2 regions of the Saccharopolyspora sp. NPDC002686 genome follow, and region 2 is predicted to be linked to the other one. Evidence: riboswitches for the same ligand, from Rfam matches in the RefSeq annotation. Region 2 holds a riboswitch; the other holds the start of a gene.
The links. A riboswitch is a leader RNA that binds a small molecule or an ion and turns the genes downstream of it on or off. The one in region 2 is predicted to bind thiamine pyrophosphate.

Region 1 (15,653 bases), on a different contig from region 2:
GCGCTTCGGCGTGGCCGGGCACGATCGCGGCGGCCGGGTCGGCCACAGGCTGGCGCTGGACGCCCCCGAGGCGGTGTCCGCGCTCGCGGTGCTGGACATCGTGCCGACGCGCCACGCGTTCGAGCACGCGGACAAGGAGTTCGGACTCGGCTACTACCACTGGTTCTTCCTCGCCGCGGGCGGCGGCATCCCGGAGCGGTTGATCGGCGGGGACCCGGAGTTCTGGATCAAGGCGCGGATGTCGGCGCGCCACCACGGCGGAACGCCGTTCGACCCGGCCGCGGTGGCCGACTACGTGCGCTGCTTCTCCGATCCGGCCGCGATCGCCGCGTCCTGCGCCGACTACCGAGCGGCCGCGTCGATCGACCTCGAGCACGACGAAGCCGATTCGGCCCGCACCATCACCTGCCCGGTGCTGGCGCTGTGGGGTGAGCACAGCTTCGTCGGCCGAAACTACGACGTGCTCCAGGTCTGGCAGGACCACGCCGAAGACGTGCGGGGCCAAGCACTTCCGTGCGACCACTACGTGCCAGAAGAACAACCCGCCCGAACAGCCACCGCCCTGCGGACCTTCTTCGCCGAGCGGACCTGATCTGCGTCCAGTCGTCCGGATCCGTGAGTCTTTTGGGCTGCCCCAGCGACCCAAAAGACTCACGGTAACCGCTGCTGAGCCGCCGGCGTCCGGTCAGACGCGACGGGAAAGTCGTTGGGGCGCCGGGTCATTCCGGGTCGTGCGCCGCGAGGTCGAGGCGGTGGGCCAGTTGGCGGCAGCGGGTCCGGAACTGCTCGGGCTCTTCGATGGTGAAGTCCGCGTCCAAGAAGGCGAGGTTGAGCACCAGCCATTCGAAGGAGTCGACCCAGGTCGTGATCCGGCAGCGCTCCTGGTCCAGCGGTTCGATGGCGCAGTCGGAGAACTTCAGCACGTCGGCGACCTTGGGCGCAGGGGAGTGGACGGTGACGACGGCGCGGTGGCGGGGCTCGGCGAGCTTCCCGCGCAGGTACTCGGCGGCGGACTCCGCCGGCAGCGGGCGCGGTGCGAACCGGGTGCCGGGGACGGCGATGTCGCTGATCCGGTCGAGCCGGAAGGTGCGCCAGTCCGCCCGGTCGCGGTCCCAGGCCAGCAGGTACCAGCGCAGGTGGAGGTGCACCTGCCGGTAGGGCTCGATGCGGCGCTGCGACGTGGTGCCGTCGCGGGTGGTGTAGCTGAAGGTGACGTACTCGTGGTGATCCGCGGCGGCGGCCAGCGTGGCAAGCGCGTCGGCGTTGATCGGCGGGGCCGTCTGCGAGGCCGCTTCGAGCGTGGCGCGCACGGCGGTGGCCCGGGCCCGCAACCGCTTCGGCAGGAACTGGTCGATCTTGCCGAACGCGCGGTCGGCCGCCGAGCCGATACCTCCTGCGTCGGTGTCCGGCGGTGCGCTGGCCGCTAGCACGCCGAGACCGACCACGGTCGCGACGGCCTCCTCGTCGTCGAACACCATCGGCGGCAACGCCCGGCCCGCGGCGAGCTGGTAGAAGCCACCCGGCCCCGGCTGGGTCATGACCGGATAGCCGTAGTCGCGCAACCGCTCCACGTCGCGCCGCACCGTGCGCGGGCTGGTCTGCAGCCGCGAGGCCAGCTCCGGACCGCTGAAGCGGCGGCCGGTCTGCAGGTGGGCGAGCAGTTCGAGCAGGCGCCGGGTGACATCGCTCATGACCCCATCATCCCCGAATCGCGGTCAGGATCCGGCCACATCTGTTCGTAGCGTCGCGGTATGAGCTCGACGATCCGCATCCGCGGCGCCCGCACGCACAACCTGAAGGACCTCGACCTCGACCTGCCGCGCGGTGAACTGGTGGTGTTCGCCGGAGTGTCCGGTTCGGGCAAGTCCTCGCTGGTCTTCGACACGATCGCGGCCGAAGCCGGCTACCAGGTGAACGAGAACTACCCGCCGTTCGTGCGCAACCGCCTGCCGAGGTGGAGCCGCCCCGACGCCGAGGTGGGCGGGCTCTCGCCGGTGGTGCTGATCGACCAGAAGCGGCTGGGCGGCAACGCGCGGTCGACGGTCGGCACCACCACCGACGCGTTCACCTACCTGCGGTTGCTGTTCTCGCGGGTGGGCGAACCGCACGTCGGCGAGTCCAACCACTTCTCGTTCAACGACCCGGCCGGGATGTGCCCCACCTGCGCGGGGCTGGGGGAGACGCTGGCCACCGACGTCGAGCGGATCCTGGACCTGGACCGAACGCTGGAGCAGGGCGCGATCCTGCTGCCCGGCTTCGGCATCGGCCAGTACTGGTACCGGCAGTACTCGGAGCTCGGCGTGTTCGACGTGGCGAAACCGTTGCGGGACTGGGCCGCCGCCGACTTGGAGGCGCTCCTCCACCGCGAGGCAGCGCAGCGGTCAGCGCTGCGCGTGCCGAAGGACTACGAAGGCGTGGTCGACCGCTTCGAGCGCATCTACCTGCACACGGCCGACAACATGTCCGAACGCAAGCAGGCGGTGCTGCGCCGGTGCACCCGCTCGGCGCGCTGCCCCGACTGCGACGGCGAGCGGTTGCGCGAGGCGGCCCGCGAGGCGCGGGTGCTCGGCCGCACCATCGGCGAGATGAGCAGGATGGAGATCGGTGAGCTGGCCGAGGTCGTCAGCGAGGTGCGGGATCCGCGAGTCGCGCCGGTCGTGGCGGCGCTGTTGGACAAGCTCGGTGCGCTGACCGAGATCGGGTTGGGCTACCTGTCGCTGGCGCGTCCGACGACCACGCTCTCGGGCGGTGAGTCGCAGCGCATCAAGACGGTCCGGCACTTGGGCAGCAGCCTGGTCGAGATGCTGTACGTGTTCGACGAACCGACCGTCGGCCTGCACCAGCACGACGTGCAGTCCATGATCGGACTGCTGAAGTCGTTGCGGGACAAGGGGAACACGCTGCTCGTCGTCGAGCACGACCCGGACGTGATGCGGGCCGCCGACCGGATCGTCGAGCTCGGCCCCGGCGCGGGCGGTGCTGGTGGGCGGATCGTGTTCGAGGGCAGCTTCGGTGAGTTGACGACCGCGGACACCCCGACGGGGCGTGCTCTGCGGACCCGGATCCGAGCGCGAATGCCCCGAGTTCCTACGGGCAAGCTGCGCATCGAGAACGCTCGCCGCAACAACCTGCGCGACCTGACCGTGGACGTGCCGACCGGGGTGCTGACGGTGCTGTCCGGGGTCGCCGGATCCGGGAAGTCCAGCCTGGCAGCGGAATTCGCTGCGCAACATCCGGCCACCGTCGTCGATCAGCGCCCGGTGAGCACCAACCGCCGCTCCTCGCCGCTGACCTACTGCGGCATCGCCCCGGCGATCCGGAAGCTGTTCGCGCGGCGCAACGGCGTGAGCGCGAAGCTGTTCAGTGCCAACTCCGAAGGTGCGTGCCCAGCATGCCAGGGCGCCGGCGTGATCTACACCGATCTGGCTTTCATGGACGGGCAGGAGACGGTCTGCGAGGCGTGCGCCGGCCGCCGGTTCACGGCTGAAGTCCTGGCCCACACGGTCGACGGACTGTCCATTGCGGACGTCGACGAGCTGACCATCGCGGACGCCGTGCACCGCCTGCCGGAACCGGCGATCGGCCGAGCACTGCGCGACCTGGTGGACGTGGGGCTGGGCTACCTGCGGCTCGGTCAGCCGCTGACCGACTTGTCCGGTGGCGAGTGCCAGCGTCTGAAGATCGCCAAGGAGCTCTCCAGCGCGGACGGGCCCACCTGCTACGTGCTCGACGAGCCGACCACCGGCCTGCACCTGTCCGACACCGAAGTCCTGCTCCGGGTCCTGGACCGGCTGGTAGAGCAGGGCAACACGGTGCTCGTGATCGAGCACGACCTCGAGGTGATCCGCAGCGCGGACTGGGTGATCGACCTCGGGCCTGGCCCGGGCCGCCGAGGTGGGCGCGTCATCTGCGCGGGCACGCCGCAGCAGCTCATGGCCTGCGAGGAGTCCGAAACCGCGCGGGCACTGCGCGGTTAGCGGTTCGCGACGGCGGTTCCCGCCTTGTCCCAGTTGTCGTGCAGCCGGTCGAGGTAGTTCTGCGCCTGCGGGCCCGGGGAAGTGCCCTTCGCGACGGCTCGCATGTTGCCGGGGCCCGCGTTGTAGCCGACTGCCAGCAGCTCCTCGGTGGTGTGCGCGCCCGACCGCTGATCGGGCAGCGAGGCGGAGAGGTCGTGCAGGTACCAGGACGCGGCCTGGATGGCCAGGTCCGGGTCGTCGGGGAGCTGCAGCCAATCGCGGTCGGTGAAGCCGTGGTTGGCCTTGACCTCGTCGAAGGTGGCGCGGTGCATGTTGGCGACGCCCAGCGCGGCGTCCGGTTTGAACTGCAGCCAGGCGCGTTCGGTGTCCGGGTCGTGCGGCTTGTAGGACTCGTTGTACAAGATCGCCATCACCAGCTGCGGATCGACGCCGGCTTCCCGCGCGCGGTTGATCACCTGCGCGGCGAACCGCCCCGGATCCTGGTCGTCAGCGCTCGGCGAGTCCGAAGCCGGGGCGCTCGGCGCGGCCGGTTCGGTGGCGGCGTCGCGCCCCGCGGAGCATCCGGTGGCCGCGGCGACGAGCGCGCACGCGGCGAGCCACCGCCACCAATTCCTGCCCGTTTCCAGCCCCATGCCCATATTCGACCAGATCGCGATGCACGTCCACCAACCGACGCGCTGCACGACATCGACTTCGCCTCCTACCGCTCCGGCAACGCGGTGGCAGTGAAGGACGGCGCGGTGATGGCCTTGGGCGCCCTCGCGGAGACGATGACATCGCAGGTCAGCGCGTCGGCGTCTGCTTCAGCTGATCAGCGCCTCGACGACGTACGGGACAGTGGCGACCAGGGCGCCGAGCAGGAGCACGGTGGTGTCCGTCCGGGTCCAGGGCGCTGGTTCCGCCCAGGTGCGGCGGTGGGCGTGGGCGAAGCCGCGGGCGTCCATGGCGATCGAGGCGCTGGTGGCTTCGCGCATGGTGGTGACCAGCAGTCCGAAGGTGACGGAGCTGGCGTGGCGGGTCCGGGAGACCGGCCCGCGACCGGGCCCGAACCCGCGCGAACGGCGAGCCCGCGACAGGTGCTGCCAGGTCTGGCCGAGCTGCTCGAACCGCTGGAGCGCAGCGGCGAACGACACGACGAACCGGTGGGGGAGTCGGAGGCGTTGGCCGAGCTGATCGGCCAGCGCCATCGGCTCGATCAGCGGTGCGACGGCGATCCCGGGCAGCGCCAGCACGGCGATGCGCAGGCCTGCGGTGGCGGCGACGTCGAGGTGCCCGCCGCCGAGCAGCCACGTCGAGTAGGCGACGGACACGCTGGCCAGCAGGACGGTCGCGAACCGGATCGGACGCCCGGAGCGCGCGGGCAGCATCAGCAACCCGGCGAGCACGTAGACGCAGCTGGTGATCACCGCCGAGGTCAGCGAGCGCACGCCCAGCGAGGCGATCAGGGCCAGCAGCCCCACCGCGACCAGCACCAGGGGATTCACCCTGCCCAGCACACCGTTCATCGCGCCACCACCTGCCCGCGGTGCAGCCGCGTTTCGCGGTCGGCGATGTCGGTCAGGGTCTGATCGTGGGTGGACACGCCCGCAGTGGCGCCGGAGCGCGCGGCCGCGCGCATCCATCCGGCGATGGCAGCCCAGGTGTGGCGGTCCTGGCCGACGGTGGGCTCGTCGAGCATCAGCGCGCCGGGCCGGTGCGCGAGCGCGGCGGCGAGCGCGACGCGGCGCTGTTCGCCGCCGGAGAGCCGATAGGGGTTGGCGTCGGCGAGCGCGCTCAGGCCGAGCACTTCCAGGATCGGCTCGACCTGGGCGGTCGTGCCCAGCCGCGTTGCGGTGTGCGTGATCTCCTGCCGGACGCTGGTGGTGAGGAAACCGTGCTCCGGGTTCTGCGGGACCCATCCGACGGTCCGCGCCAGCTCGATCGACTTCATCCGGTGCAGCGGGACGGTCGTGCCGCTGATGCTGCCGCGATCGGGGCGGACCAGGCCGGCCAGCGCGGCGAGGAGCGTGGACTTGCCCGCTCCCGATGCGCCGGTGAACGCCGAGATCTGCCCCGGCGACGCGGAGACCGAGACGCCGTCGAGCGCGGTGACCGCTGCGGATGAGCGGATCCGCCGGGTCACCAGGTCCACGCCCAGGTCGTGGGTTTCGAGCTGCGGGCCGGGGCCGTCCGGAGCCACCACGGCTTCCGGCACGTCGACCGGTTCGGGCGCGGGGAGATCGGGCATCCACACCCCGGCGCGGCCGAGCTCGGGGGTGAGCCGGGCCCGGCAGGTCCCGGGGTCGACGTCGTGCACGACCTGACCGGTGGAGTCGAGGACGACGACCCGGTCGACGAGGTCCAGCCACGGTCCGATCCGGTGGTCGACGACCACCGTCGAGGCGCCCGTGCTGGTCACCACGTTCGCCACGGCGGCCCGCACCCGGTCGGCGTTGCCGGGATCGAGCATCGAGGTCGGCTCGTCGAGCAGCAGCATCGAGGGCTGCATCGCCAGCACCCCGGCCAGGGCCAGGCGCTGCAGCTCGCCGCCGGACAGCGCCGACGTCGGCCGGTCGAGCGGGTAGTCCAAGCCGACCAGCTCGAGGGCCTCGGCGACCCGCCGCCAGATCTCCTCGCGGGGGATCCCGCTGTTCTCCGGCCCGAACGCCGCATCGCGACCGATGCGATCGGCCACCACCGCGGACCCGGGGTTCTGCAGCACCAGCCCGATCTGGCCGTCGACCTGGACGTCCCCGCCGGCCTCGCCGGGCAGCGCGCCGCCGAGCACACCGGCCAGCGCGTGGATCACGGTCGACTTGCCCGCTCCGCTCGGCCCGGCCAGCAGAACCCGCTCGCCGGGCCGGATGCGCAGGTCGAGCTCGTGGATCGTGGGAGCGCGCCGCCCCAACGGCTTCCAGCTGAAGCCCCGCAGTTCAGCGCGCAGCCCCGTCGAGATCGTCACACCGCTGTCCGCTCGTGGTGCTCCCGGCCGGGCCCGAAGGCGTCCAAGGCACCGGTCGCGGCCAGCCCGCGCACCAGCGCCCAGCCGCCCAGACCGGCGATGACGACTCCGGAGACCGCGAAGAACCCGAGGTAGGCCAGCTTGTACGGGAACGTCCAGTCCACGTAGTAGAACTGCCATTCGTAGAACGACTCGAGCGTTGCGGCGACCGCAGCGCCCAGCGCGGCGACCAGCGGGCCGAACCGGGTCCACAGGAACACGCCCAGCACGAGCTCGACCCCGAGCCCCTGGATGCACCCGGACACCACGGTCGACAGCCCCCAGCTGTTGCCGAGCAGAGCTTCGACGGAAGCGCCGATGACCTCGGTCAGCAGCGCTGCGCCGGGCTTGCGGACGATCAGTCCGCCGATCACGCCACCGAGCAGCCAGGCACCCCCGAAGAGGCCGGCGCTGGGCGGGAAGGCGAACACGGAGAGGGTGCTCAACACCTGGTAGAGCTGGGACCAACCCCAGAATGCGACGCCGATCGCAACACCGAGCATGGCCACGGTCACGAAATCGATCGTCCGGTAGCGGAAAGCGGCACCGCGCACCACTTGAACTCCCTTCGCCGGTGCTAACCGGAGCAGGTTCGGAGGGTCTGCGGCTCAACCCGCACTCTCAGCGCCCTTCACGATGGCGCTCCCCTGTCATCAGGCCCCACACATTACCTCCCGCATCGCCGCTCTCAACACCGCCTCCATCCGGGGGAGCGATGCCGGCCGAGGACGAGAACGGTCCGCAGTGGTTCAGCTACCAGGTGTAGCGATCAGTGGATTCGTTCTCCAGGCGCGCGAACGGCTGATCGCGGCGGAGTCCATGCGATACGTGCAGCGGTTCTCCTGGAATCGAATCCGGTTTCGACAGGATGCTTTCGCTGAAAAGCCGCTGAGTTCAGGAAAATCGTCCCCGCCCGTCCGAGTCCACAGTGCACGGTTCGAGGTGGTGCTATGTGATGTCGCGGGGGTGGGGGCGTGGGGTGAGGACCTTTTCGCGGGGTTGTTCGTTGGCCGCTCGGACCGCTTCGGTGACGATCTCGTGGTCCGGGGAGAGGATGCAGACCGGGTCCGTGCGGGCCGGGTCTCCGGTCAGGAGGTAGGCCTGGCAGCGGCAGCCGCCGAAGTCGACCTCCCGGCGGGGGCAGCTGCGGCAGGGCTCGGGCATCCAGCCGGTTCCCCGGAAGGCCTGGAAGATCGGTGAATCCGACCAGATCCGGGCCAGCGGTTCGGTGCGGACGTTGGGGTGCGGCAGCGGCAGGACGTGCGCGGCGGGGCAGGGGAGGACGTCGCCGTTGGGCACCACGGTGAGCTGGTGCGAGCCCCAGCCTCCCATGCAGGGCTTGGGGTAGCGGCTGTAGTAGTCGGGGAGCACGTAGATGATCTCCACCTGGCCCTTCAGCCGCGTGCGGGCCGCGCGCACGACTTCCTCGGCGTGATCGACCTGGGCTCGGCTCGGCAGCAGCGCGGCGCGGTTGCGCAGGGCCCAGCCGTAGTACTGGGTGTTGGCCAGTTCGACGCGGTCGGCGCCGAGATCCTCGGCCAGCGCGATGGTTTCGGCGACCCGGTCGATGTTGAGCCGGTGCAGCACGGTGTTCACCGTCAGCGGCCAGCCGAGCTCCTTGATCAGGTGGGCTGCGGCGACCTTGCGGTCGAAGCTGCGGGTGCCGGCGATCCGGTCGGAAGCGGTGGCCTCGTGGGCCTGGATGCTGAGCTGCACGTGGTCGAGCCCGGCCTCGCGCAGTTGTTCGGCCCGTCGCCGGGACAGGCCGAGCCCGCTGGTGATGAGGTTGGTGTAGAGGCCGAGCCCGCTGCCGAAGCGCACGATGTCCACCACGTCCCGGCGCTGCAGCGGTTCGCCGCCGGACAGGTGCAGCTGCAGGATGCCCAGGTCCTGGCCCTCGCCGATCACCCGCTGCCACTCCGCGGTGGTCAGCTCGTCGCGGTAGTCGCCCATCCGCAGCGGGTTGGAGCAGTACGGGCAGTGCAGCGGGCAGTCGTAGGTGAGTTCGGCCAGCATGCCGTAGGGGCTAGTCATCACCGACCTCCACGTACCGCTTGCGGACGAGCCGGTCGAGGAAGCCGGTCACCTCCTCGTCGGCGACCCGGTCGTACCGGCCGCGCAGGTTCGCCGCGATGTCGGCGACCGTGCGGTGCCCGTCGCACAGATCGAGGATCGACGCCCCCGGCGCGTTCAGGACCAGCACGGACTCGGGCCCCAGCAGCACGTACTGATCGCGCGACCGGTCGAAGGCCAGCCGCACGTGCGCGGCCAGGGCCGGTCGGCTCGACGATCGCAACGCCGTGGTCATCCGCGCTCACCTCGTCCGGTCGGGCGGGGGATCGTGGCCGGTGGCCGTGATCCCCCGGCTGCTGCTAGTCCTCCATCCGACCGGCGTACATGGTCACTTCGGAAGTGCACAGGACTTCCACGTAGTCCGGGTGCTCCCACACGGTTTCCTCGAACTCCGGAGGCTCCCACCGCAGGGCGGGGCGGGCGGTTTCGGATTCCACGGTGACACCTCTTCCGTCGACTCCGCGACGGCTCGGCGGTTGCGCGGGAGAACTCCCCGAGAAGCCGGGCCCATCGCAGGTGCAGCATAGCTCCGCAGCAGTGCCCCAGTAACCGCGCAGCGGCAGTATTGGCAGGTCAGAGGCCGAATTCAGGGCTTTCGTCCCGGATCGACGTTACGGGCTGTACAGGGGTCGTCACGCGCTGCGCAAGGACACGCAGCACTCGCCGGGGCGCGGTTCGAGCACGGCCTCGACGGACCGCGCCTCGAGTCCGGCGAGGAAGCCGCTCAGGAAGGCGTGGTTGAGCCCGCACACCAGTTCCGGGGAACGGGCGGTGAGCGGGTGGAACGGGCAGTTGCGCAGCCGCACGCAGTCGGGCGCCTCGCGGTCCGGTTCGAAGCCGTACTCGGCGAGCACCTCCCGGGCCCTGGTCAACGCGCGTTCCGCGCCGAGTCGGCCGGGGCGGGTGCGTTCGCGCTCGGCGGCGCCGAGGCGGTGCCCGTGCTCGCGCGCCGCGCGCTTCGCGGACTGGGCGGCGTTCTCCTGGTCGCCTTCGGTGAGCACGGCGTCCAGCAGGATGTCGGCGAGGAGGTCGTGCCTGCGGGGCGGGATGCTGATCCGGATGTCGGTGCGGGCCGGTTCGTAGACCTTCGGGGTGCGGCCGACCTTGCGGATCCCGTCCAGCGGCGCGTAGCGCGCGCACAGCAGGCCGGCGTCGACGAGCTTGTCGAGGTGGAAGGCGGCGAGCTTGCGGGAGATGCCGACCGCCTCGGCGGCCTCGTCGCGGCCCACCGGCCGCCGGGCGCGGCGGATGTAGTCGTACATCCCGCGTCGCAGGTCGTCCTCCAACGCGGCCACCGCGGTCACCGCCGAACCGGCCTTCTCCATGCTCCAACCCTAGCGTCTCGCGCACATCTCAATGGGTGGAATCCACCAGGTGATGCGACTACCACCCGCATTGACCACGCTCCACGAATAAGACTAACGTTGATTGGCGAAATAAGGGTGAGCCCCGCGCCACCACCGCGGTCGCCGACGGCCGCGATGACGCGAAGGAAGACGTTGATGACATCCGCACCGGCCCTGCACGTCGCGCACGAGTCCACCGGCGAGATCGACCTCGGCGCCGCGGAGCAGGCGGCGGGAGAGCTGCTGCGGGCGTTGGGCATCTCCACCGACTCCGAGAGCCTGCGGGGCACGCCGGGCCGGATGGCCCGCGCCTACGCCGAGCTGTTCACCCCGCGCCCGTTCGACCTGACGACCTTCCCGAACGAGGAGGGCTACGACGAGCTGGTGCTGGCGCGGTCGATCCCGGTCCGGTCGGTGTGCGAGCACCACCTGCTGCCGTTCGTCGGCACCGCCCACGTCGGTTACCTGCCGGGGGACCGGATCCTCGGGCTGTCGAAGCTGGCGCGCGTCGTCGAGCACTTCGCCTGCCGCCCGCAGGTGCAGGAGCGGCTCACCAAGCAGGTCGCCGACTGGCTGTCCGAGCAGCTGCAGCCCAAGGGCGTCGGCGTGGTCATCGAAGCCGAGCACACCTGCATGACGTTGCGCGGGGTGCAGGCCACCGGATCGAACACGGTGACCTCGACGCTGCTGGGCACGCTGCGCCAGGACGCCCGCTCGCGGCAGGAGTTCTTCGCCCTAGCCGGCGTCAACGCTTGAGCCGGTGCGGGCCTTCCGCCCGCGGTGCAGGAGGGCGTCGATCGAGAACGGACCCGCGCCGAGTGCTGCGAAGAGCAGGAAGAACCAGCTGTACAGCGCGGCCAGCTCGCCGTAGTTCTGCATGGGGAACAGCCCGCGCGGCTGGTGCACGGTGAAGTACGCGAACGCCATCGCTCCGGAGGAGATCAGCGCTGCTGGTCTGGTGCCCAACCCGATCAGGACCAGTCCGCCGCAGACGAACTGGATCAGGCCCGCCCACCACCCCGGCCAGAGCCCGACGGGCGTGGGGGCGCCGGCGCCGAGCACTCCGAACAACGCCGCCGCGCCGTGCAGCACGAAGAGGAACGACACGACGATGCGCGTGGCGGAGAGCACGACGTCGCCGATCCGGTCCCAGGCATCTTGCGCCACGTCGAACGCCTCCCTTCCGCGTCAGGCCGGAGGTGTTCGCCAACTGGCTGCCCGCGCGGGCGCGTTTTCAATCCGCCGATCGCCCCGACCACAGTGGACGACGGGGATCGACTACGACTGGAGTCCTACGAGGCGTACGACTCGCGGACCACGGCGGAACCAGTGCCCGGGAGGATGTGGGCGCACGTGCTTGCGAAATACCTTCATCCCTGAAGTTGATCGCGGGACCGCGAAACCCGCGACGGGGTACGAGACGCGCCACCGGCGCGGACAGGAGAGCGCGCAGCATGCACGCAGTCGTCCAGCAGGCTTCCCTGGCCCTCGACAACGAGGCGTTCACGAGCGGCCTGTTCCTCTTTCTGATCGCCCTCCCGGTGCTGGTCTACGTGGTGCTGGTCGTCGGTGCGCTGATCAGCGTCCTCGGCTCGCCCCAGAGCTTCGGGATGAAGGTGGTCTGGATCGTGTTCGTGTTCGTCGCACCGTTCCTCGGCAGCATCCTGTGGTTCCTCATCGGCCGCGGGAACGCCTACGAGCGGGCGTGACCCACGACCTGCACAGGACCGCGCCCCGGTCGGCAGTCGCTCGGTGACCTTCACCGCGACCGCCCGGCCGGGGCGTTCGCCTTCCCGGGGCCCGCGGTTTCGGCACCGTGCGCGGGGGTACCCGTGGACGTGTCCGGAAGTCTGCTCCGGGGCGCGGGGCGGGCGGGGTCGGTGTGACGGGGGTTGGTCCCGATGCCGCCAGCCGGGAAGGGCCGCGGGGGCGAGCCGGAAGCGACCATTGTGGACGAACGCGAGGTCCGCCGCGCGGTGGCCGCCGCGGCCCTCGGCAACACCGTGGAGTGGTTCGACTTCGGGGTCTACAGCTACCTGGTGGTGATCATCAGCCAGGTGTTCTTCCCGCCGACGAGCTCGACCGCGCAGCTGCTGTCCACCTTCGCCACGTTCGCGGTGGCCTTCCTGGTGCGCCCGCTGGGCGGGTTCTTCTTCGGCCCGCTGGGCGATCGCATCGGTCGCCGGACGGTGCTGGCCATCACGATGGGCACGATGGCGCTGGGCACGCTGTCGATCGGGCTCATCCCCAGCTACGCGACCATCGGCGTCTGGGCGCCGGCGCTGCTGCTGGTGGCGCGGTTGGTCCAGGGGTTCTCCACCGGAGGGGAGTACGGCGGGGCGGCCACGTTCGTCGCGGAGCACTCGCCGGACCGGCGGCGCGGGTTCACCACGTCCTGGCTGGAATTCGGCACGCTGGTCGGCTACTCCTCGGGTGCGGCGCTGGTGATCGCGCTGACCTTGGCGCTGACCCCGCAGGACCTGGTGGCCTGGGGCTGGCGGATCCCGTTCCTGCTGGCCGGGCCGCTGGGCGTCATCGGCCTGTACCTGCGCTTCCGGCTGCGGGAAACCCCCGCCTACCGCGAGTCGTCGAGCTCGGAGCGGTCCGGGGCCGCGGCGACCTGGCGCAGCCTGCGCACGATCTTCGGCGAGCACTGGCGCCCGATGCTCGTGTGCATCGGTCTCGTGCTGGCGTTCAACGTGACCAACTACGTGCTCACCGCGTACATGCCGACCTACCTGTCGGCGGTGCTCGGCTTCCAGCACACCAGCGCGCTGGTCCTGGTGCTGGTCGCGATGCTGGTGGTGCTGGGGCTGATCGTGGTGCTGGGCAACTTCTCGGACCGGATCGGCCGGCTGCCGATCGCGGGGCTGGGCAGCATCGCCCTGATCGTGCTGTCGTTCCCGGCGTTCCTGCTGATGGGCGTGGGCAGCATTCCGGCGGTGCTCGGCGGGTTGCTGGTGATCGGGCTGATGCTGATCTGCTTCAGCAGCACCATGCCGTCGACGCTGCCCGCGCTGTTCCCGACCGAGGTCCGCTACGGCGCGGTGTCGGTGGGGTTCAACATCTCGGTCGCGCTCTTCGGCGGTACCACCCCGCTGGTCGCCGAGGCGCTGGTGGCGGCGACCGGGATGCCGACGGTTCCGGCGTTCCTACTCGTCGTGGCGGGAGTGGTGGGGCTGCTGGCGGTGTGGTCCACCCGGGAACCCGCGGGCCGCGCCCTGCCCGGGGCCGAGCCCACCGCCACCGACCGCGCCGAAGCCCGCGAACGCGTCGAGGAAGAACGCGACGAGGAACAGTGAGTACCCGTTCCCGGCAGGGGGGAAACCGGTGTACTTCTCGGTGCTGCGGGTAGTCGACGGGCTGCGGAGCGCATTGGAGGAAGTGACGCAAATGCCTCAGCGAGCCTGGAACGAGAAGCAGGAACGGCAGTACGAGCACATCAAGCAGCAGGCCCAGGAACACGGCTCGAGCCCGGAGCGGGCGAGCGAGATCGCGGCCCGAACGGTCAACAAGGACCGCGCCCAGCAGGGGCAGGCCGAGCAGCGCAGCCGGACCTCCACCGAGGACATCTCGCCGCACCGGCGCGGTGGCCGGAGATCGGGCAAGCGCGAGGGACCCGGCGGCCGGACCAAGCAGCAGCTGTACGACGACGCTCGCCGCCTGGGCGTCCACGGCCGGTCCAAGATGACCAAGGCGCAGCTGGAACAGGCGCTCAGCCGCGGTTGACCCGCAGCGGAACCGGCCGCCGGGTGCTCGGCCCGGCGGCCGGTTCTTCGTGCGATCAGTCGTAGCCCAGGGCGATCACCTCGTCCACGTCCTCCTCGGGCTCCGGTTGCGGAGTCCGCGGGGTGTCTTCAGCGGAGTTGATCTCCTCGTTCGGATCCAATCGGACCATTCCCAACAGGTCGAAGCCGGACAGGTGCGCCCCAGCCGTACCCGGGCGCGGGCGCGTCGGAAACGTGCGGCGAGGCCCTCCCGGGTGCCGGATTCTCCAAGCGCCGCAACGGGTAGTGAGAGGAGGACGTCACGCCGACCAGGGAGTTGCCGATGCGACAGGAGAAGAACCACCAGCGCCCGGTGGAGGACGACGCGCCGGCCGACGAGCCCACGACGACCGGGGCCGAGCGGCGCGAGAAGCTCAACGACGACACCGAGTCCGCGCTGGAGGAGATCGACGACATCCTCGAGGAGAACGCCGAGGACTTCGTCCGCTCCTACGTGCAGAAGGGCGGTCAGTAGTCGTCGAGCAACCGGGATCCGAGCAGTTCCGCCAGGTGGACCGGGGCGCGTTCCGGTTCGCCGTGGCGGATCTGCTCGCGGCAGCTGAACCCGTCGGCGACGACAGCGGTGTCCTGGGACGCTGATCGCACGGCGGGCAGCAGGACGCGCTCGGCGCACGCCATCGACACCTCGTGGTGCCCGCGCTCGAACCCGAAATCACCGGCCAGGCCGCAACATCCGGAATCGAGCACGTCAGCGTCCAACCCGGCGCGGTCGAGCAACTGCGCATCGGCGTCGAAGCCCAGCACCGCGTGCTGGTGGCAGTGCTGCTGCACGATCGCCCGCCCGCCCACCTGCGGTGGCCGCCAGCCCTCCGGTGCGCGCGCTTGGAGGACCTCGGCGAAGGTGGCGAACTGGTCCCGGAGCCGACGCGCGTCCTCGTCGTCGGGAAGCAGCTCCCGGCTGCCGGAGCGCAGGAGCGCGCTGCACGACGGTTCCAAGCCCGCTATCGGCGTTCCCGCCTCCAACCACGGCCGCAGAGTCCGCAACGACCCCTGCAGCACGCGTTTGGCGGTGTTGAGCTGACCGGTGGAGAACCACGTCAGCCCGCAGCAGACCGGATCATCCGGCACTGCGACGCGCAGGCCGGCGTCTTCCAGCAGCGCAGCGGCAGAGCGCGCGATGCGCGGCTCGAAGTGCTCGGTGAAGGTGTCCGGCCACAGCAGCACGGCGTTGCGGTCGCCGGGGGCCGGTGCAGGGCCGCGGCGCTGCCACTCCTGCCGGAAACCCCGGTGCGCGAACGGGGGAGGGGTGCGTTCCGGGGCGATCCCGGCGAGCCGTTTGCCGAGGTCTGCGATCACCGGCGTGCGCATCGCGAGGTTGACCGCGCCTGGCGCGTGCCGGGCGAGCTGCGCGAACACCGGCAGCCAGCCCAGCGAGTAGTGGGTGCGAGGACGGATGCGGTGCCGGTAGTGCTGGGCGAGGAATTCCGCCTTGTACGTGGCCATGTCCACGCCGGCCGGGCAGTCGGACTTGCACCCCTTGCAGGCCAGG
Region 2 (14,456 bases):
CTGCTGCTGGGTGATCACGTCGGCCAGCTGCTGGCCGCTCAGCCCGGTGTTGAGCAGCACCACGTCCACGCCGAGCTTGGCCGCGGCCACCATCGTCTCGACCGGTCCGTGGTGGTTGCGGCACAGGATGCCGATGCGGGTGCCGCGCTTGACGCGCTTGCGCAGGCCGTTGGCCAGCCGCGAGGTGCGCTGCTCGAGCTCGGCGTAGCTGAACGCGCCGCGCTCGTCGATCACCGCCGCGCGGTCCGGGTACCGCACCGCGCCGATCGCGAAGCCGAGCGGCGGGGTGATGCCCCAGTGGCGCCAGGCGCGGACGATCCGCAGCACCTTGTCCGGCCGCAGCGGCCGGACGACGCCTTGCTTGGCCAGGATGAACGTCGTGTGCAAGCCCGGCACCACGCGGTGGAGCACGTTCCCGACCCGCTGCCTCAACACGCTCACGCATCCACCTCTCGGTCGCAGAGCTACTCGAGAGTAGATACTTACCCAAACAGCTCGGTGCTGGGAAGAGGCCGTCCCGGTCAGTCCTGATCGGCCGCCGACACGACCGCGTCGCGCAGCACCGCCCGCAGCCGTCCGACCTCCAGCGGCGAGAGCACCGCGGTCTCGCCGGGGGGCGCCACCAGCACGACGTCCCCCTGGTTGATGAACACCGACAAGTCCCGCCGCCTCCCGGCGACATCGCGGCAGCTCACGTGCCACTCCTTGGTGGGCTCCACGATTCCCCAGCCTCCCCTGGTGCAGTGCGCGCCTCCCGCGCGGTGTTGATCGAGGGACGGCGCAACGCACCAGGCGTGACGGCGGTTTTCGGAATATTCCAGAAATCCCAGCTCAGGCACCAAAAAGGCGCCGGGCGACTGCCCGGCGCCAACGTGGTGCTCGAGGCGATCAGACCGGTCGGACGACCAGGCCCTCGGGCTCAGCGGTGAAGGTGACCGCGCCTTCGAGGTCGGCGATCGGGAGCTCGTCGCGCACCAGTCGGTGCGGCGCCTCGGCCGTCTCCACCCGGAGCTCGGCAGTGGTGATCGACTGCTCGGCGATGCCCGCGCCACCGACCTGCACCTGCAGCTCGTGCCCCTGCACGGCCACGGTCAGCCAGCCGCCGGTGAGGGTCAGCTGCTCGCCGTTGTAGGTGAGCGTCAGCTGGCCGGCGGGGTCCTCGGAGCGCACCGCGACGTGCGAGAGCGCCACGTCGCGCTTGCCGGAGTCACCGGCCAGCGCGATCACGTCGCGGGTGACCTGCTCGCCCGCGGTCTCGCCCGGCTTCGGGCTGAGCACCGGGGCGCGCAGCTGCGCGGCGATGCGGTACGGCTGCCACGACTCGGCACCGATCAGGTTGACCACCGCGGTGACGTCGACGTCGGCCAGCAGCCGGTCGCTGCCCACCGCCGGAGTCACCTCGATCGAGGGGACGTCGCGCTGCTCCAGCAGATCGCGCAGCGCCTTGGCGCGCAGTCGGCTGTTGCGGTCGAAGCCGCGGGTGATCGCCACGGTCCCGGATCCGGCCGCGGCGACCGCGGCTTCGGTCAGGTCCGCCAGCGGAGCCCAGATCCGCGCGGGATCCTCCGGTCGGCGGGGCCGCCGGGAACGGGCGAAGCTCGGTGCATCGGTCGTGGTTTCCATCATCGCCGAGTTTAGTCCTCCACGAAGGGTCCCCTTGCCCGCCGGTGGGCCCCTTCACCGTGTGAATTCGATCGCTTTCTCCTGATCTCCGGACCACGATTGCGCCCGCGGTGGTGATCGGGTCGACCGGTGCGCTGATTTCGCCGACTGCGAAGGGGATTCCGCTGATCGCGTAAGCGGGCGCGGCGGTGTGGCCGCGGTCATACCGTGATCGCATGAACTCACCGATCACCGGCACCGCTGCGGGCGTGCCGTTCACCGCCTTGCCGCCGGCCACCGGTGGTCCGGCCCCGCTGATCGTCACCTGGCACATGCTCGACGCGCCGAGGTCGGACGCCGCGTTCGCCGCTGCGCTGCCGATGCACGACGTGCCCGCGTGGCGGGTGCACCTCGCGATGCCGATGTGCGGGGCGCGCATGGTCGACGGCAGCATGGACGCCGGTTTGGCGCTGCTCCGCGAGGATCCGCTGATGTCGGTGTTCCACCCGTTCGTCCAGCAGGCGAGCGAGGAGCTCCCGGCCGCGCTGGACTCGATCCGCGCGCAGCTGCCGGTCGACGACGGCCCGATCGGTGTGCTCGGCGGCTCGCTCGGTGGGGCCGTTGCGCTGCGGATCCTCGCCGACACCGCGATTCCGGTCTTCGCCGCAGCCGTGGTGAACTCCGCTATCCGGATCCGGACCGTCGTCGACATGTTCCCGGGCGAGTACTCCTACGACGCCGAATCCACCCGGGCGGCCGACGACCTGGACTTCATCGCCAAGGCGGGCACCATCGCCGAGCGCGCGCCGCTGCTGGTCGTCAGCGGCGAGCTCGACGATCCACCGCTGCGCGCCGACGCGGTGAGCCTCGTCGACGCCGTGGGGGAGGGTGCCGAGCTCCTGTCCGTCCCGGGCCTGGCGCATGCGCTCGCCGACGAGCCCGGCATCGAGCCCGCGCCGCAGCTGCCGCTGGCCCGCGAGGTGGACGCCGGCCTGACCGCCTGGTTCCGCCGCCACCTCCTCTAGGTCGCTGTTTCCGCAGGTCACCACCCGTGAGTACTTTGAGTTGCTATAGCCCCCCAAAGTGCTCACGGGTGATGACCAGGCGAAACGCCGCGCTGATCGAGTTGGTGCTTTGGTCCGGTTGGCCGTGGGCCATTGGGTTGGTTCGGTTTCGCGCTCCTTGTTGGCGCGGACGGCCGGGGTGATGCTGGGGTGTTCGCGGAAAGGGGGGCGCGGATGACCGAGTTGGTGTTTCCGGAATTGCGGCGTCGTCCGGTGGCGAACCGGGCTCCGGTGCGCGGGGTGCTGGTGCGGTGGCTGGCCGCCGACGGGAGCGCTGTGCACGTCGGTGACCGGTTGGCCGAGGTCGGGACGGACGGCGAGGTCGTCGGGTGGGTGCTGGCGCTGGCCACCGGGACGCTCTGGCACCAGGCGCGGGCCGGTGAGGTGCTCAGCGCCGGTGCGGTGGTGGGGCTCATCGACTGATGACCCCGTCTCGGGTTAGGTTGGTGCGAGTGACGCGGGGTGCCCGGTTCCGGCCGGGCTGAGATCAGACCCGTCGAACCTGACCTAGCTCGTACTAGCGGAGGGACGTCATGGTTCCGAACGTGCTGACCATCGCGGGGACCGACCCCAGCGGTGGCGCCGGAGTCCAGGCAGACCTGAAGGCCTTCTCGGCGCACGGCGCCTACGGCATGTCCGTGATCACCGCCCTGGTCGCGCAGACCACCACCGGGGTCGCCGAGGTGCACGAAGTGCCGCCGGAGTTCATCACCTCGCAGCTGGTCACGCTGCTCGACGACGTGCGGGTGGACGCGGTCAAGATCGGCATGCTGGCCAACGCCGAGGTGATCCGCGCGGTGGTCGGCGTGCTCGACCGCTACGCGCCGCGGCACGTGGTGCTGGACCCGGTCATGGTCGCCAAGAGCGGGGACCGGCTGCTCGCGCCGGACGCGGTCGGCGCGCTGCGCGACGAGCTGCTGCCCCGGGTCGACCTGATCACCCCGAACCTGCCGGAGGCGGCGGACCTGCTGGAGGAGCCGGAGCTCGTCGGGGTCGACGGCATGGCCGCGCAGGCCGAACGGCTCGCCGGGCTCGGCGCCAAGCAGGTGCTGCTCAAGGGCGGCCACCTGTCCGGAGAGTCCAGTGTGGACCTGCTGTACGGCGACGGGGTCGCCGAGTTCCTGACCAGCGAGCGGGTCGTGACCACCAACGACCACGGCACCGGGTGCACCCTCTCGGCCGCCATCGCCGCGCTGCGCCCGCAGCGCCCGGACTGGCTGACGGCGGTGCGCGAGGCCAAGGAGTACCTGACCGAGGCGCTGCGCGCGTCCGAGCGCCTGGACGTCGGCCACGGCCACGGCCCGGTGCACCACTTCCACCAGTGGTGGTGATCTTCCCGCGGTTCTGATCGAACCCGCGGATCACCGGCGCGTCGGCCCGCGGCACGCCGGTCGTCGTGGACAACTCCCGCAAGTTCAATGGAATTTCGAGGTTCGATTTCCATTGAATTCGCGGTCCTTCGGAGGAGAGGACTTCGATGAGCAAGCTTCCCGCCCCGGCCGCCGACGGTTTCTGCGCGCAGGCCTGGGAGCACACCGCTCAGCTGCGGAAGGCGATCGTCGAGCACCCGTTCAACACCGGGCTCGCCGACGGCACCCTCGACCGCGAGGTGTTCGCCTTCTACATCGTGCAGGACGCCCGGTACCTGGTCGGGTTCGCGCAGGCCCTGGCCGCCGCGGCGACCCGGGCCGGCAACGCCGAGGACGCCGCGTTCCTGTCCGGCGCCGCCCAGGGCGCGCTGGTCGAGGAGCGCCGCCTGCACGCCGGGTACGTCACCGAGTTCGGGCTGACCGACGAGGAGATCGCCGGCATCGGGACCTCGCCGTCCTGCCTGGCCTACACCTCGTACCTGCGCGCGTGCGCGCTGACCGAGTCCTACCCGGTGCTGCTGGCGGCCGTGCTGCCGTGCTTCTGGGTGTACCAGCACGTGGGCAGCGCGATCCTGGAGTCCACCGGCGACACATCCGGGCACCCGTACCGGGCGTGGATCGAGACCTACGCCGACGACGCGTTCGCCGAGGCGGTGCTGACCGCTCGCGAGCTCACCGACCGGGCCGCCGCGACCGCTGACGCCGAGACCCAGCAGCAGATGTTGGAGGCCTACACCCGCGCCACCGAGTACGAGTGGATGTTCTGGAACAGCGCGTGGATCAAGGAGGAGTGGCCGACCGCCGCGTTCCTCGGGTAGTCGTTGAAACCCGTTGCGGGACAACGGAAAGCGCCGTCCGCAAATGTGACACGGGGCACACCGGCCACCGGTTAACGAATTTCCGGATCTGGAACGATGTGCCCAGCGACACGCCCGTTCGGGCGTGGATTCTTCCCATTGCGGACGGGGCTTCGAGGGCCGTGGGCGGTTCGGTTCTGATCATTCTCCTGGGCATGTTGGTGCCCGTGCTCGCTGCTGCGCCGTTCTACGTGGCGGACCGCCGAAAAGAACAGCGGGAACTGGAACGGCCAGCTCGCGAGGGCGAGCTGGCCGAGGTGCAGATCGATGGTTCCAGCGACTGAGCGATAGCAGTCGCTGGAACCGGTGACGCTTACTCCTTGCTGATCTCGGCCCGGAGCCGGGCGATGCGCTGGCGGGACCGGTTGAACTTCGCCTCGAAGTGCTTCTCGTACAGGTCGGTGGGCAGTTCGGGGAGCTCGACCGGCTCCGACGTGCGCTGCGCCGGCGCGACGGCCTGAACTTCAGCCGCGGGCTGCTCCGCCTCGGCCTCGGTCGACTCGGCGGGCTCCGCAGACTCTGCGGGCTCCGCAGACGCCGTGGGCTCCGCGGGCTCGGCGGCTGCCGTCGGCTCCGGGGTCCGGCGGGTGACCGTCGGCGGGGTGGGAGCGCGCAGCGCGTGCTTGCCGCGCGGGGCGGACTCCTGCTCGCCGAGCCGGCGGTTCGCTCGGTGCAGCAGCGGCCAGAAGATCAGTGTCGCCAGTGCGAAACCGGTGACGAACATCAGCACGAGCAGTTCCACGTGATGCTCCGATCAGTTCTGTCGGGCAGGTCCGGGCTGCGGGGTCGCACCGTTGTTGCTGGGGCGCTGACCGTTGATGGGGATGAGGTAGGTCTGCACGTTCTCGCGTTGCGAGGGCAGCTGGAGCGGTAGCTGCGCCTCGGGCTCGGCAGCGGGGGCGTGACCGCGCAGCTCTTCGGTCGAGGTGCTGAGCACTTGCCTCGCCTGGTCCATCGAGGACAGCACCGCGGCGCGCAGCTCTTCCAAGCGGCGCTGCTGGGAGTTGATCTCCTCCAGCGCTTCCAGGCGCATCTGCTCGGTCTCGGCGTCCCACTGTCCGCACTGCCTGCGGGTCTCGGCGATCAGCGCGTCGGCTTCTTCCTGCGCGGCGGTGACGATCCGCTTGTACTCGTTGCGGATGTTCTGGCGCATCCGGTGTTCCTGGGCGCGCAGCTCGCTGGCCTTCTGGTCGTGCTCGCGGTGCAGCCGGGCGCGGCGCTCTTCGACGTCGGCGATCAGCTGGCTGCACTCCTCGCGCATCTCGGTCGCGTTGCGCTCGGCCTCGCTGATCAGCTCGCGGGCCTCGGTCTCGGCGGTGCCGCGGATGATCTCGGCCTGCCGCCGGGCCTGGTCGCGGAGGGTCTGCACCTCCTCCTCGGCGATCGAGAGCATGTTCTGCACCCGCTGGGAGGCGGCGGGCAGGCCGGTGTCGGAGGACTCGATGCGCTGGAGGCGCTGCTCGGCGGCGTCCAGGCTGCGGCGGGTGTCGTCGCAGAGCTTGCGCAGGTCGCTGTTGAGCTGCGCGGCCTCGTTGCGGTCGATGGTGACCAGCCGCAGCTGGTCCTCCAGCAGCTCGATGTGGTCGACGACCTGGCTGCGGTTGAACCCGCGGACCTGGATGTCGAATCCCGGCCGGAGCGGAACGACGGAGTCGGCGTCATCCATGGGTGAACTCCTCTCCGGGCGGTGCGGCGGTTCGGTAGCTCGGAGAGTAGGGCTGATGGTCCGTGTTCGCCCAGCGAGACACAACGATCATCACCGGATCAGGTACTGATGGTCGATCGCTCGGTTGATCGCCTTGCGCTGGGTGATCAAAAACGCGGCCCGTCCACAGTGCACAACCTCGGACGAGGGGTGTTTGTTGACACTGCCGTGTGAGGCAGTTATTAGGTTAGGCTCCGCTCACGTGTCCCCGGTTCGAGGAGCATTGCGTGACGAGTGGAGTCGACCTTCCCGGGCAGTCGCACCAGCGCGCGTCGGCGCTGCTGAGGCGGTGGTTGGCGGAGACGCACACGCCCGTCGTCGAGGGACCGCTGCGGCTGACCGTCGGGGCGCTGCGGCTGGGCACCGAAGTCGGGTACAGCTCGCCGACCGGCGCGCACGGCTTCGGGGCGATCCACGTGCTGGACGACTCCGGTGAGCCGGTCGCGGTCGCCGATCCCGCGCTGCTCGCCGCGGCCTGCTCGGCGGATGCGCGTGCTCGCGCGCTGCCCGATGCTCCGATCAACTCCGCGGACGCCGGTTCGCCGGTGGACTGGCTGATGCGCGCGCTGCCGAGGCGCGAGTTCGACCCGCTCGCGCTGTCGGAGGAGCTGGTCGCGGTGGCCCGCTCGGTGTCCGACGCCGATGAGGCGCGGCGCTGGCTGGCCGCGCACGTCGAGGGCCGACTGCTGCCCGCGGTGCTGGGCTGGGAGGGCGACCTCGCCGCCGCGACGGTGGAGCTGCTGACCTGCGGGCCGCTGGCGGTCATCGGGTTGTTGGGGCGGCGCGGCGTCGTCCACGAGGGCGATCTGCTCGCGGAGCTGCGGAAGTGGCTGGGCGGGGTCGCCGAGGCGCACCCGGGGTCCGCGTCGTTGGTCGAGCACTGGCTGGCGAGCTCGACGCTGACCGATCTCGCCGTGCTCAACGGCTCCGACCTGCGGTACCGGTCGAACACCGGCGAGGTGCAGGTCCAGCCGGTCCGGTTCGAGGCGCCGAACCCGCTCTGGTCGGGCGCGGCCGAGGCGCCGGGCGTGCCGATCCCGGTGCTGGGCGGGGGTTGGTCGTTGCGGCCGGTTGAGGTCGTCGGCGGTGACGGCGGTCCGGACGTCGCGCTGGTGCACCGGTGGATGAACGCCGAGCACGTCGCGGTGAACTGGAACCAGGCGTGGCCGGTGGCGCAGTGGCACGAGGAGCTGGCCGGTCAGCTCGGCGGGCAGCACTCGGTGCCGTGCATCGTCGGGCTCGACGGGCGCGACGTCGGCTACCTGGAGCTCTACCGGGTGCAGCGGGACAAGCTCGCGCGCTGCTACTCGCACGATCCGCACGACCTCGGCGTGCACATCGCCATCGGCGAGCCGGATGCGATCGGGCGCGGGGTCGGTTCGGCGCTGCTGCGGGCGGTGGCCGGCGGGTTGCTGGACGCCGACCGGGATTGCCGCCGCGTGGTGGCCGAGCCGAACGTCCACAATGGAGCTTCGGTGGGCGCCTTCGGCAAGGCCGGTTTCAGCAGGTCGGGAGAGATCGGGTTGCCGGGCAAGAACTCGGCGCTGATGATCTTCGAGCGCGGGTGAGCAGCCCCACCTGTACTCCTGATCTCCAGAGAACTAAGGTAAGGCTTACTTACCTTGTTGATCGTGGGGAGAGCGATGCCGGGCCTAGCTGACCAGCAGTTGCCACTGTCGGCCGCGCAGGCGGGGATCTGGTTCGCCCAACAACTCGACCAGGCGAATCCGATCTTCAACACCGCCGAACGCGTGGAGATCCGCGGGCCGGTGGAACCCGAGCGGTTCGCCATCGCGCTGCGCCGGGCGGTGGCCGAGGCCGACTCGCTGCGCATCCGGATCTGCGACGACGGGCCCGAACCGGTCCAGGTCGTCGAGGAGCCCGCCGAGTTCGACCTGCCGGTCGTCGACTGCTCGACCGCCGCCGACCCCGATGCGCAGGCGCTCGCCTGGATGCGCGCTGACCTGCGGGAACCGGTGGACCTGACGCGCGGGCAGGCCGGCCGGCTGTGGAGCGCCGCGCTGTTCAAGCTCGGCGAGCAGCGCTGGTGCTGGTACCAGCGGATCCACCACGTGGCCATCGACGGCTACGGCTTCTCGATCCTCATCCGCCGGGTCGCCGAGCTCTACGGCGACCTGAACCTCGGCCCGTCGCCGTTCGGCCCGCTGGAGTCGCTGCTGGACGACGAGCGGGAGTACCGGGAATCGGCGAAGTTCGAGCGGGACGCGGCGTTCTGGCAGGAGCAGTTCGCCGACCGGCCGGACGTGGTGTCGCTGACCGGGAGCTCGCGGCCCACCGCGCACGACTTCCTGCGCCAGCGCGGGGAATCCGGGGCGGATCTGACCGCGGCGGCCGAGGAGGGCCGCACGATCTGGTCGGACGCGCTCATCGCCGCCTTCGGCGCCTACCTGCACCGGATGGCCGGGGCGGACGACGTGGTGCTGGGGCTGCCGGTGATGGGGCGGCTCGGTTCGGCCGCGCTGCGGGTGCCCGGCATGGTCGTCAACGTGCTGCCGCTGCGGCTGCGGATCACCGCCGCGACCACGCGATCGGAACTGATCTCGCAGGTCGCCAAGGCCGTTCGGCAGCTGCGCAAGCACCAGCGCACGCGCAGCGAGGACCTGCGCCGCGACCTCAAGCTGCTGGGATCGGACCGGCCGCTGTTCGGGCCGATGATCAACATCAAGGCCTTCGACTACGACCTGCGGTTCGGCGACAGCCCGGCCACCGTGCACAACCTCGCCGCCGGACCGGTCGACGACCTCACTGTCGCGGCCTACCACGAGGACGGGCAGCTGCGGTTCGAGTTCGACGCCAACCCCGACCGCTACCGCGAGGCCGACCTCACCGCGCACCGCGAGCGGTTCCTGCGCTTCCTCGGGAACTTCGCGGAATGCTCCGGCGAAACGCCGATCGGGCAGGTCGAACTGCTCTCCGCCGAGGAGCGCACCCGGATCCTGGAGGAGTGGAACGCGCCGATCGCCGGCGTGCCGGAGTCGCCCGCGGCGCCGCTGCCGCAGCTGTTCGAGGAACAGGTCGCGCGGACTCCCGGCTCGATCGCGGTCACCTTCGGCGACGAGCGGCTGACCTACGAGGAGCTCAACGCGCGCGCCAACCAGCTCGCGCACCACTTGATCGACCTCGGCGTCGGACCGGAACAGCTGGTGGCGCTGGCGCTGCCGCGCTCGGCCGAACTGGTGGTGTCGCTGCTGGCGGTGCTCAAGGCCGGGGCGGCGTACCTGCCGCTGGATCCCGGGCACCCGGCCGATCGGATCGCCTACATCGTCGGCGACGCGCAGCCGACCGTGCTGATCAGCGACGCCGAACACGCATCGCGGCTGCCCGCCGGGATCACCTCCGTGCTGCTGGACGACCCGACCGCGCAGGCCGAGATCTCGCGGCACTCGCAGCGGGACCCCAAGCCCGGCGAGCGCGGGCCGCTGACCGTCGAGCACGCCGCGTACGTCATCTACACCTCCGGCTCCACCGGGCAGCCGAAGGGCGTGTCGATCCCGCACCACAACGTGGTCCGGTTGTTCGGCGCCACCGAGCCGTGGTTCTCGTTCGACGGCGACGACGTGTGGACGTTGTTCCACTCCTACGCCTTCGACTTCTCGGTGTGGGAGCTGTGGGGCGCGCTGCTGCACGGCGGGCGGCTGGTGGTCGTGCCGCACGAGGTCAGCCGCTCGCCGCGGGAGTTCCGGCGGCTGCTCGTCGACGAGCAGGTCACCGTGCTCAACCAGACGCCGTCGGCGTTCTACCAGCTCAGCCAGGCCGATCGGGAGGATCCGGCGGGCGAACTGGCGCTGCGCGTGGTGATCTTCGGCGGCGAGGCGCTCGAACTGTCCAGGTTGGACGATTGGTACGAGCGGCATCCGGAGATGCCCAAGCTGGTCAACATGTACGGGATCACCGAGACCACCGTGCACGTGTCCTACGTCGAGCTGGACCGCGAGCTGGTGGCCCGGCGCGACGGCAGCGTGATCGGCCGCGGCATCCCCGATCTGCGGGTGTACCTGCTGGATTCGCAGCTGCAGCCGGTGCCGCCCGGTGTGGTGGGCGAGCTGTACGTCGCGGGGGAGGGCCTGGCGCGCGGGTACCTCGGGCGCCGCGGTCTGACCGCGCAGCGGTTCGTCGCCGACCCGCACGGTGTGCCGGGAACCCGCATGTACCGCTCCGGTGACCTGGGGCGGTGGCGGCCGGACGGCAGCATCGAGTTCATCGGTCGCGCCGACCACCAGGTCAAGGTGCGAGGATTCCGCATCGAGCTGGGCGAGATCGAGGCGCACCTGGCCGCGCATCCGCAGGTCCGGCAGGCCGCTGTCGTGGTGCGCGAGGACCAGCCCGGCGACCAGCGGCTGGTCGGCTACACCGCCGGCGAGGCAGGGGCGGGGGAGCTGCGGACGCACCTGGCGGAGCGGCTACCGGGTTACATGGTGCCCTCGGCGTTCGTGCCGGTGGACGAGATCCCGTTGACCGCCAACGGGAAGCTCGACGTGCGTGCGCTGCCCGCGCCGGACTTCGGCGGCGCCGTCGAGGGGCGTGCGCCGCGCAACGAGGTCGAGGCCGGGCTGTGCCGGTTGTTCGCCGAGGTGCTCGGGGTGCCCGAGGTCAGCATCGACGACGGGTTCTTCGAGCTCGGCGGGCATTCGCTGCTGGCTGCGCGGCTGCTGGCGCGGGTGCGGGCCGTACTCGGTGCTGAGCTGACCATCCGCAGCCTCTTCGACCACCCGACCGTCGCCGGGCTGTCCGAGCAGCTGGGCACCGTTGCGCGTCGACCGGAGCTGCGACGGGTTGAGCGGCCTGAGCGGATTCCGCTTTCGTTCGCGCAGCAGCGTCTTTGGTTCCTCAACCGGTTGGAAGGTCCTAGCGCCACTTACAACTTGCCGCTGGTGCTGCGCATGTCCGGCGAGCTGGACGTCGAGGCGTTGCGCGCGGCGCTCGGCGATGTCGTGCAGCGGCACGAGAGCCTGCGCACGATCTTCCCGGACGAACTCGGCGAACCGCGCCAACAAGTCCTCGACTCCGGCCCGGAGCTGACCGTCGTTCAGGTCCCGTCGTCCGGTGATCCGCAAATTCCATTGAAATCGAAGGTCCAATTTCCATTGAATTTGCGGAACTCCGCGGCGGGGTCCGGTGTGGACGGTGCGGTGGCGGAGGCCGTTCGGGAGGGGTTCGACCTGGCGGTGGAGCCGCCGGTGCGGATCGTGCTGTTCGAGGCCGGGGACGAGCACGTGCTGTTGGTGCTGCTGCACCACATCGCCGTTGACGAGTGGTCGATCCGGCCGTTGGTCCGGGACCTGTCCACCGCGTACGCGGCGCGGGTTCGGGGCGCGGCGCCGGAGTGGGACGAGCTGCCGGTGCAGTACGTGGATTACGCGCTGTGGCAGCGGGAACTGCTCGGCGCCGAGTCCGATCCGGCGGGGTTGGCCGGTCGGCAGCTGGAGTTCTGGCGCGGCGCGCTCGCCGATCTGCCCGACCAGCTGGAGCTGCCCACCGACTTCCCGCGGCCGGCCGTCGCGAGCCACCGGGGCGACTCGGTGAGCTTCGAGCTCGACGCCGAGCTGCACCGGGAGTTGCGGCGGCTCGCCGGAGAGCACCAGGTCAGCGTGTTCATGGTGCTGCAAGCCGGACTGGCCGCGCTGCTGACCCGGCTGGGCGCGGGCACCGACATCCCCATCGGTTCGCCGGTGGCCGGTCGCGGTGACGACGCGCTCGACGAGCTGGTCGGGTTCTTCGTCAACAGCCTGGTGCTGCGCACCGACACCTCGGGCGAACCCGGTTTCGCGGAGCTGGTCGACCGGGTGCGGCAGGCCGACCTGGCCGCCTTCGACAACGCCGAGCTGCCCTTCGAACGGCTCGCGGAGGCGCTCAACCCGGCGCGTTCGCTGGCCCGGCACCCGCTGTTCCAGGTGATGCTCGCCTACTGGGGCGCCACCGACGCCGTCACCGCGGACCTGCCCGGTTTGACGACCACTGTGGACACCGCGGATGCCGGTGCGGCGAAGTTCGACCTGGCGTTCAGCCTCAGCGAACGCGCTGATGGCGGCGTCGACGGGCTGGTGCAGTACAGCACCGACCTGTTCACCCGCCAGACCGTCGACGACCTGGCCGCGCGCTTCGTCCGGCTGCTGGCCGCAGCGGTGGCCGACCCCGCGAAGCCGATCAGCCGCCTGGACGTGCTGGGCCCGCAGGAGCGGCAGCGGGTTCTGGCCTGGGGCGATGCGGTCGGCGCGGTCGAACCGGCCGGGACGTTCCCCGAGCTGTTCGCGCGCGCCGCCGAGCGCGAGCCGGACAAGACCGCGCTGATCTTCGAGGACGTCGAGCTCAGCTACCGCGAATTGGACCGGCGGGTCACCGAGCAGGCGCGGCTGCTGGTCGAGCACGGCGTCGGGCCGGGCGACATCGTCGGCGTGCTGCTGCCGCGCTCGGCCGAACTGATCATCGGGCTGCTGGCCGCGATGCGCGCCGGGGCCGCGTACCTGGCGCTGGATCCGGAGTACCCGGTGGAGCGGCTGCGGCACATGGTCGAGGACGCCGAGCCGCGCCTGGTGCTCACCGACGACCTCGGCGCCGAACTGCCGACAGCCCTGCTGAGCTGCAACGATCGTCCGGAAGGCAGCTGGCAGCTGCCGACTCCGCGGCTCGACGACGCCGCGTACGTCATCTACACCTCGGGCTCCACCGGCACGCCGAAGGGCGTCGTGGTGCCGCACCGCGGCATCGCCAAGCTGCTGGCCACCCAGACCGAGCGGGTCGGCATCACCGCCGAAAGCCGGGTGCTGCAGTTCGCCTCGCCGAGCTTCGACGTGGCGTTCTGGGAGATGTGCATGGGGCTGCTCAGCGGCGGCACGCTGGTCGTGGTGCCCGCCGACCGGCGCGTGCCCGGCGAACCGCTGGCCGAGTACGCCCGCCGCCACCAGGTCACGCACCTGGCGATCGGGCCGTCGATGATGGGCATGTTCCCGGCCGACACCGAGCTCCCGCTGAACGCGACCCTGTTGTGCGGGGCCGAGAAGGTGCCGTCCGACCTGGTGCTCCGCTGGGCGCGCGGCCGGAAGATGCTCAACTGCTACGGCCCCACCGAGGCGACGGTGAACTCCACGCTGTGGGACTGCGATCCGGACGCGGTGGGCAGTTCGGTGCCGATCGGCGTGCCCGACCCCGGTGCCCGGCTCTACGTGCTCGACGAGCAGCTGCAACCGACTCCGCCCGGTGTCGTCGGCGAGCTCTACGTCTCCGGCCTCGGCCTGGCGCGCGGCTACCTCAACCGGCCGGGCCTGACCGCCGAGCGCTTCGTCGCGGATCCGTTCGGGCCGGCCGGTTCCCGCATGTACCGCACCGGGGATCTGGTGCGCTGGCGCTCCGACGGGACGTTGGACTTCGCGGGTCGGGCCGACGACCAGGTCAAGGTCCGCGGATTCCGCATCGAGCTCGGCGAGGTCGAGGCGGTGCTCGCCCAGCACCCGGACGTCGCGCAGGTCGCGGCGGTGGTGCGCGAGGACACCCCCGGCGACAAGCGGCTGGTGGCCTACGCGGTGGGCGGCGGTGATGCCGGCGAGCTGCGCCGGCACGTTGCCGATGCGCTGCCGGACTACATGGTCCCGGCCGCCGTCGTGTTCGTCGACGCGCTGCCGCTGATGCCCAACGGCAAGCTCGACCGCCGCGCGCTTCCCGCGCCGGACCTGGGCGAATCGGTGGGCAACGCGATGCCGCGCAACCCCGCCGAGGAGATCCTCTGCGGGCTCTTCGCCGAGGTGCTCGGGCTGCCGCGGGTCGGCGTCGAGGACAGCTTCTTCGACCTCGGCGGGCATTCCCTGCTGGCGGCCAAGCTGATCGGCCGCATCCGCGACGCGCT

Region 1: another riboswitch for thiamine pyrophosphate. It lies ahead of ABTZ89_RS12820 (ECF transporter S component); the one in region 2 lies ahead of thiD (bifunctional hydroxymethylpyrimidine kinase/phosphomethylpyrimidine kinase).

Annotation. Positions count from the first base shown of each region.
Region 1 covers NZ_JBEOVY010000075.1:5,480-21,132, forward strand. Annotated here, with positions in the region: gene ABTZ89_RS12790 (alpha/beta fold hydrolase) at 1-592, shown strand, start outside; gene ABTZ89_RS12795 (helix-turn-helix transcriptional regulator) at 720-1,691, opposite strand; gene ABTZ89_RS12800 (ATP-binding cassette domain-containing protein) at 1,752-3,977, shown strand; gene ABTZ89_RS12805 (transglycosylase SLT domain-containing protein) at 3,974-4,660, opposite strand; gene ABTZ89_RS12810 (energy-coupling factor transporter transmembrane component T) at 4,781-5,482, opposite strand; gene ABTZ89_RS12815 (ABC transporter ATP-binding protein) at 5,479-6,918, opposite strand; gene ABTZ89_RS12820 (ECF transporter S component) at 6,915-7,511, opposite strand; TPP riboswitch at 7,504-7,616, opposite strand; gene pqqE (pyrroloquinoline quinone biosynthesis protein PqqE) at 7,906-8,991, opposite strand; gene pqqD (pyrroloquinoline quinone biosynthesis peptide chaperone PqqD) at 8,984-9,265, opposite strand; gene pqqA (pyrroloquinoline quinone precursor peptide PqqA) at 9,330-9,467, opposite strand; gene ABTZ89_RS12840 (helix-turn-helix transcriptional regulator) at 9,663-10,355, opposite strand; gene folE (GTP cyclohydrolase I FolE) at 10,533-11,132, shown strand; gene ABTZ89_RS12850 (DoxX family protein) at 11,112-11,543, opposite strand; gene ABTZ89_RS12855 (PLD nuclease N-terminal domain-containing protein) at 11,831-12,085, shown strand; gene ABTZ89_RS12860 (MFS transporter) at 12,278-13,678, shown strand; gene ABTZ89_RS12865 (plasmid stabilization protein) at 13,770-14,105, shown strand; gene ABTZ89_RS12870 (ubiquitin-like protein Pup) at 14,427-14,618, shown strand; gene ABTZ89_RS12875 (FAD-binding and (Fe-S)-binding domain-containing protein) at 14,612-15,653, opposite strand, start outside.
Region 2 covers NZ_JBEOVY010000163.1:1,696-16,151, reverse strand. Annotated here, with positions in the region: gene ABTZ89_RS21415 (AMP-binding protein) at 1-258, opposite strand, end outside; gene ABTZ89_RS21410 (hypothetical protein) at 522-719, opposite strand; gene ABTZ89_RS21405 (hypothetical protein) at 889-1,626, opposite strand; gene ABTZ89_RS21400 (alpha/beta hydrolase family protein) at 1,839-2,627, shown strand; gene ABTZ89_RS21395 (biotin attachment protein) at 2,841-3,089, shown strand; TPP riboswitch at 3,115-3,212, shown strand; gene thiD (bifunctional hydroxymethylpyrimidine kinase/phosphomethylpyrimidine kinase) at 3,200-3,997, shown strand; gene tenA (thiaminase II) at 4,144-4,854, shown strand; gene ABTZ89_RS21380 (hypothetical protein) at 5,049-5,177, shown strand; gene ABTZ89_RS21375 (hypothetical protein) at 5,207-5,635, opposite strand; gene ABTZ89_RS21370 (coiled-coil domain-containing protein) at 5,648-6,559, opposite strand; gene ABTZ89_RS21365 (GNAT family N-acetyltransferase) at 6,826-8,166, shown strand; gene ABTZ89_RS21360 (non-ribosomal peptide synthetase) at 8,242-14,456, shown strand, end outside.